Regions from separate parts of the Streptomyces sp. NRRL F-5650 genome, predicted to be linked through region 2. Evidence: riboswitches for the same ligand, from Rfam matches in the RefSeq annotation. Region 2 holds a riboswitch; the other holds the start of a gene.
The links. A riboswitch is a leader RNA that binds a small molecule or an ion and turns the genes downstream of it on or off. The one in region 2 is predicted to bind glycine.
Positions count from the first base shown of each region.

Region 1: it holds a riboswitch for glycine, as region 2 does, so the genes downstream of both, gcvP (aminomethyl-transferring glycine dehydrogenase) here and gcvT (glycine cleavage system aminomethyltransferase GcvT) in region 2, are expected to answer to the same signal.

Region 1 is NZ_JOGV01000001.1:9,155-12,554, forward strand. It holds gene IG88_RS0100055 (DNA polymerase IV) at 1-1,129, shown strand, start outside; gene IG88_RS40095 (PRC-barrel domain-containing protein) at 1,142-1,519, opposite strand; glycine riboswitch at 1,670-1,765, shown strand; gene gcvP (aminomethyl-transferring glycine dehydrogenase) at 1,944-3,400, shown strand, end outside.
Region 2 is NZ_JOGV01000011.1:40,789-44,188, reverse strand. It holds gene IG88_RS0112915 (enhanced serine sensitivity protein SseB) at 1-230, opposite strand, end outside; gene IG88_RS0112910 (AAA family ATPase) at 321-989, opposite strand; glycine riboswitch at 1,168-1,261, shown strand; gene gcvT (glycine cleavage system aminomethyltransferase GcvT) at 1,415-2,533, shown strand; gene gcvH (glycine cleavage system protein GcvH) at 2,644-3,021, shown strand; gene glyA (serine hydroxymethyltransferase) at 3,036-3,400, shown strand, end outside.

The DNA.
Region 1 (3,400 bases), on a different contig from region 2:
GCGCTTCGAGCTGTACCGGTCGATCAGCGAGCAGGTCATGGGGCTGCTGCGGGAGCTGTCGCCCCTGGTGGAGCCGCTGAGCCTGGACGAGGCCTTCGTCGACCTGGAGGCCGGTGGGGCGGCCTGGGACGCGGAGTCGGCGCGGCTGGCCGGGGCGAGGCTGCGCGTGGACATCCGCGCCGTCACCGGCCTCACCGGCTCCGTCGGGCTCGCCGCCTCCAAGATGCTGGCCAAGATCGCCTCCGAGGAGGCCAAGCCCGACGGACTGGTCCTCATCCCGCCGGGGACGGAGCGGGCCATGCTGGAGCCGATGACCGTGCGGACGCTGCCCGGGGTGGGACCCGCCACGGGGGACCACCTGCGCCGGGCGGGGATCACCACGGTCGGCGAGATCGCCGAGGCGGGCGAGGACGAGCTGGTGCGGCTGCTGGGCAAGGCGCACGGGCACGCGCTGTACGCCATGGCGCTGGCGCGGGACGAGCGGCCGGTGGTGGCCGAGCGGGAGACCAAGTCCGTCTCGGTCGAGGACACCTACGACGTGGACATCCACGACCGGGTGCGGGTCGGCGTCGAGGTGGGGCGGCTCGCGGACCGCTGCGTGCGGAGGCTGCGCGCCTCCGGTCTGTCCGGGCGGACCATCGTGCTCAAGGTGCGCAGGTACGACTTCTCCACGCTGACGCGCTCCGAGACGCTGCGCGGGCCCACCGACGACCCGGCGGTGGTCTCGGAGGCCGCGGCCAGACTGCTGGACTCCGTGGACACCACGGGCGGCGTGCGGCTGCTCGGGGTGGGCGTCAGCGGGCTCGCCGACTACACGCAGGAGGACCTGTTCGCGCAGGCGGCGGGGGAGCGGACCGAGGAGCCGGACCAGGAGCCCGCAACGGCCGAGCCGGTCGAGGAGCCCGGCCCCTCGCCCGCCGAGCGCCGGTGGCCGGCGGGGCACGACGTGCGGCACGCCCGGCTCGGTCACGGGTGGGTGCAGGGCAGCGGTCTGGGGCGGGTCACCGTGCGGTTCGAGACGCCGTACTCCGGGGTCGGGCGGGTGCGGACGTTCGCCGTGGACGACCCGGAGCTGAGCCCGGCCGAGCCACTCCCGCTGGTCGTCCCCGCGGGACGGACGGGCGGGTAGCGCGGGGCCGTGTCAGCCGTCGTCGTTGCCCTTGCCGGCCAGCTTGCCGAAGTCGTGGTCGGGGGGCGGGGGAGCGGCCGCGACGTCCAGGCCGTAGTGGTGGTAGAGCTGGAGTTCCTGCTCCGGCGAGAGGTGGCGGCCGACGCCGAAGTCCGGCGCCTCCTTGATCAGGGACCGGTCGAAGGGCACGCGCAGGGTGCCGTCCACCAGCTCGCTGGGCTCCAGGGGGACGAAGGCGTCCCGGCTGAAGAGACCGGTCCGTATCGCCGCCCACTCGGGGACGCCGGTGGCGTCGTCGAGGTAGACCTCGTCGACGGTGCCGATCCTGGCGCCGTCGCGGTCGAACGCCTTGCGGCCGATCAGGTTCCGCGGATCAATGTCAGTACGCACGGGGCCCTCCACTTGATCGCACCACTGGGCCGCACTGGGGTCGCACACCAGCCGCCTAACCATCCGTAAGTACTACAAAAGAGCACATGTGGCCGGTCGGCCACTCGAGGTCCGTGGGAGTACGTCGCTGGTACGCTGGCAAACGGCTGCTGACCCCGCGCGGGAGAGTCCTCCGGACACCACCGGAGGCGCCGAAGGAGCAAATCCTCCCCGGAATCTCTCAGGCTCACGTACCGCACGGACGAGGTCACTCTGGAAAGCAGGGCGGGTGTCGACGGCTTCCGCTCTCACCGACGGTGAAAGCCGGGAGGGCCCAAGGGCCCGACCGGTGAAGCTCTCAGGTTGAGATGACAGAGGGGGAGGCCGTCCGGGTACCCGCGCCGTGGTGCCCCACGAAGGTCGTCAGACCAGGAGGCCTCCGCACATGACCGCCCCTCGCACCCCGCTCTCCGAACTCGAACAGGCCATGCCCTTCGAGCAGCGCCACATCGGCCCCGACCACGAGGCCCGGGCCAAGATGCTCGCGCAGGTCGGTTACGGTTCGCTCGACGAACTGACGGCCGCCGCCGTGCCGGACGTGATCAAGAACGCCGACCGGCTCGACCTGCCGGGCGGGCGCTCCGAGGCCGAGGTCCTGGCCGAGCTGCGCTCCCTGGCCGACCGCAACCAGGTCCTCGACTCCATGATCGGCCTCGGCTACTACGGCACCTTCACCCCGCCGGTCATCCTGCGCAACGTCATGGAGAACCCGGCCTGGTACACGGCGTACACCCCGTACCAGCCGGAGATCTCCCAGGGGCGGCTCGAGGCCCTGCTGAACTTCCAGACGATGGTCGCCGAGCTGACCGGCCTGCCCACCTCCGGCGCCTCGCTGCTCGACGAGGGCACCGCCGCCGCCGAGGCGATGGCCCTGTCCCGGCGCATGGGCAAGAACAAGAAGGGGCTGTTCCTGGTCGACGCGGACGCCCTGCCCCAGACCGTCGCGGTGATACGGACCCGGGCCGAGCCGACCGGTGTCGAGGTCGTCGTCGCCGACCTGAGCGAGGGCATCCCCGCCGAGGTCACCGAGCGCGAGATCAACGGCGTCCTCGTCCAGTACCCGGGCGCCTCCGGTGCCGTGCGGGACATCAAGCCGGTGATCGACCGGGCGCACGAGCTGGGCGCGCTCGTGACCGTCGCCGCCGACCTGCTCGCCCTCACCCTGCTCACCTCGCCCGGCGAGCTGGGCGCGGACATCGCAGTGGGCACCACCCAGCGCTTCGGCGTGCCGATGGGCTTCGGCGGACCGCACGCCGGCTACATGGCGGTGCACGAGAAGTTCGCCCGCAGCCTGCCCGGCCGCCTGGTCGGCGTTTCCGTGGACGCGGACGGCCACAAGGCCTACCGCCTCGCCCTGCAGACCCGCGAGCAGCACATCCGTCGTGAGAAGGCCACCAGCAACATCTGCACCGCGCAGGTGCTGCTCGCCGTCATGGCCGGCATGTACGCCGTCTACCACGGCCCCGAGGGACTGCGGGCCATCGCCCGCCGCACGCACCGCTACGCCACGATCACCGCCGCGGGGCTCGCCGCGGGCGGTGTCGAGATCGTGCACGGCGCCTACTTCGACACCGTCACGGCGCGGGTGCCCGGCCGGGCCGACGCGGTCGTCCACGCCGCCCGGGAGAGCGGCATCAACCTGCGGCTCGTCGACGCCGACCACGTCTCCTTCGCCTGCGACGAGACCACCACCCGGGCCCAGGTGGGCGGCGTGTGGAGCGCGTTCGGCGTGGAGGGCGACGTCGAGGCGCTGGACGCGGAGGCCGCGGACGCGCTGCCCGAGGCGCTGCTGCGTACCGACGACTTCCTGACCCACCCCGTCTTCCACCAGCACCGTTCCGA
Region 2 (3,400 bases):
AACACCGGTACGTAGGCCTGGCCGTCGATCTCCAGCGTGGGCAGGTCGAGGGGGCCGCTGCGCGGGCCGCCCCCGTTGGGCAGGGGTATCCACAGGAAGCTGCGGCCCAGGACCTCCACGATCCGGCCGCCGGCCGCCGGGACGCCGAGGGAGGCGGACAGCACCTCCTCCAGCTCGTTGCCGGGCCATCCGCCGTGCGGGTGGGGGTGCGCCTGTGCCGGGAAGTCCATCTGCCTGCCTACCGCCTGCCTGGTACCGCTGTTCGTGGCTGAATCGTGGCTGAAAGGCTAACCCGTTCGGCCCCGCCGTCCCGCCCTGCCTCAGCCCGTGAAGGCGATCCGGCGCAGGGTGCCGGCCGCCGCCCGGTCGAGGACCACCGCCGAGGCGCAGCCCGCGGGCAGGACGCCCGCCGTCACCGCCCGCAGCAGACGGGAGTTGGCCGCGCGGTGCCGCAGGAACGCGTACCGCGACACGCCCCGGCCGCGCTCGCGCTGGCCGGCCAGGGCCTCGTCGGCGGGGACGTCGAGGAGCAGCAGGTGCAGGGCGGCGCCCCGGCGGCGGGCCTCGCGGGCGAGCCAGCCCCGGACCCATGCCTGGGTGCCGCAGTCGTGCACGACCACGCCCTCGCCGGAGCGCAGCGCGCGGCGCAGTCCGGTGTAGTGGGCGAGGCGGACGAGGGGGCGGTAGAGCCCGTACGGGAGCAGGCGCGGCACGCGGCCGTCCCAGCGGTCGCGGGTGTCCTGGGAGTCGATGCGCAGGCCGCGCACGGTGCGCCGCATCAGCGTGGACTTGCCGCTGCCGGGCAGGCCGGTGATCACCACCAGGTCCCGGGGTCCGAAGAGCAGGGCGTGCGGGCTGCGGCCGTCGCGGTCCCTCAGGTCGCGGACGACGGGTGCGGTCAGTGGGGCGCATGCCTCGGGGGCCGGGGCGACGGGCTGCTTGGGCAGCGCGAGTCCCGAGGTCGTGGCGTACGCCGTGGTCCTGTTCACCGTGATCGTCCTCCCCTGGGGCGGTTCACGAGTCCCTCCCCGCCGAGTGTAAAGAGAAGGTAATGCGCCGGTCTCGCGTTTTCGTTCGCTTACTGCCACAAGCCGGTTACAAGAACAGCTCTGCCCACGGATCGCCGGGCCGTGCAATGATGGCCGCGCCAACTGCATACCGGCCGTTTGAATCCGCGCGGGAGAGTCCCCGGCCGCGCCGGGGCGCCGAAGGAGCAAGTCCCTCCCTTGAATCTCTCAGGCACCGTTACCGCGCGGGCGAGGCACATCTGAAAAGCGGACCGCCCGACGGCGGTCCCACCCAAGGTGCAAGCCCTGATCGCCGTACTCCGGTGGCCGTGGCGAACCTCTCAGGTTCCGATGACAGATGGGGAGGACCGACCTCGCCACGTCCTGTCCTGGGAGACGACCGACCGATGAGCAGTACCGAACCGCGCCGTACCGCGCTCGACGCCACGCATCGCGCGCTGGGCGCGACGATGACCGACTTCGCGGGCTGGGACATGCCCCTGCGCTACGGCTCCGAGCGCGAGGAGCACCTCGCGGTGCGCACCCGCGCCGGTCTCTTCGACCTCTCGCACATGGGTGAGATCACCGTCACCGGGCCGCAGGCGGCAGAACTGCTGGACTTCGCGCTGGTCGGCAACATCGGCACCGTGAAGCCGGGCCGGGCCCGCTACACCATGATCTGCCGCGAGGACGGCGGCATCCTGGACGACCTGATCGTCTACCGGCTCGACCACACCGCGTACATGGTGGTCGCCAACGCCTCCAACGCCCAGGTCGTGCTGGACGCGCTGACCGAGCGGGCGGCCGGCTTCGACGCCGAGGTGCGCGACGACCGCGACGCCTACGCGCTGCTGGCGGTGCAGGGCCCCGAGTCCCCGGGCGTCCTCGCCTCGCTCACCGACGCCGACCTGGACGGCCTGAAGTACTACGCCGGCCTGCCCGGCACGGTCGCGGGCGTCCCGGCGCTGATCGCCCGCACCGGCTACACCGGCGAGGACGGCTTCGAGCTGTTCGTGGAGCCGGAGCACGCCGTGGATCTGTGGGAGGCGCTGATCCGGGCGGGCGAGGGCGTCGGTCTCGTCCCGTGCGGCCTGTCCTGCCGGGACACGCTCCGCCTGGAGGCGGGCATGCCGCTGTACGGCAACGAGCTGTCGACCGCGCTGACGCCCTTCGACGCCGGGCTCGGCCGGGTCGTGAAGTTCGAGAAGGAGGGCGACTTCGTCGGGCGCGCCGCGCTGACCGAGGCCGCCTCCCGGGCGGAGCAGAACCCGCCCCGCGTCCTGGTGGGCCTGGTCGCCGAGGGCCGCCGCGTCCCGCGCGCCGGGTACCGGGTGGTCGCGGGCGGCGAGGTGATCGGCGAGGTCACCTCCGGCGCCCCGTCCCCGACGCTGGGCAGGCCCATCGCCATGGCGTACGTCGACCCCGCGCACGCGGCCCCTGGCACGGAGGGCGTCGGCGTGGACATCCGGGGCAGCCACGAGCCGTACGAGGTCGTGGCGCTGCCGTTCTACAAGCGCCGGAAGTAGACCCGTGGGCGGGACCGGGGCGGCACCGCACCCCGCACCGCCGGCGGCTCCCCCTCACCCTTTCCACCCCCTTCCCCAGACACTTCCTCGCGTACAGGAGAATTCAGGCCATGAGCAACCCCCAGCAGCTTCGCTACAGCAAGGAGCACGAGTGGCTGTCGGACGCCGTGAACGGCGCCTCGACGGTCGGCATCACGGAGCACGCGGCCAACGCGCTCGGTGACGTCGTCTTCGTGCAGCTTCCCGGCGTCGGCGACTCGGTGACCGCGGGCGAGACCTGCGGCGAACTGGAGTCGACCAAGTCCGTCTCCGACCTGTACTCCCCCGTCTCCGGCGAGGTCGCCGAGGTCAACGAGGACGTCGTCAACGACCCGTCGCTGGTGAACAGCGCCCCCTTCGAGGGCGGCTGGCTGTTCAAGGTGAAGGTCACGGACGAGCCGGCCGACCTGCTCTCCGCCGACGAGTACACCGCCTTCACCGCCGGCTGAGGAGTCCCGCCCGCATGTCGCTTCTGAACACGCCCCTGCACGAACTGGACCCGGACGTCGCCGCCGCCGTCGACGCCGAGCTGGACCGCCAGCAGTCCACCCTCGAGATGATCGCCTCGGAGAACTTCGCACCCGTCGCGGTCATGGAGGCCCAGGGCTCGGTCCTGACCAACAAGTACGCCGAGGGCTACCCCGGCCGCCGATACTACGGCGGCTGCGAGCACGTCGACGTGGTCGAGCAGATCGCCGTCGACCGGGTCAAGGCGCTCTTCGGCGCCGAGCACGCCAACGTCCAGCCGCACTCGGGCGCCCAGGCCAACGCGGCCGCGATGTTCGCGCTGCTCAAGCCCGGCGACACGATCATGGGTCTGAACCTCGC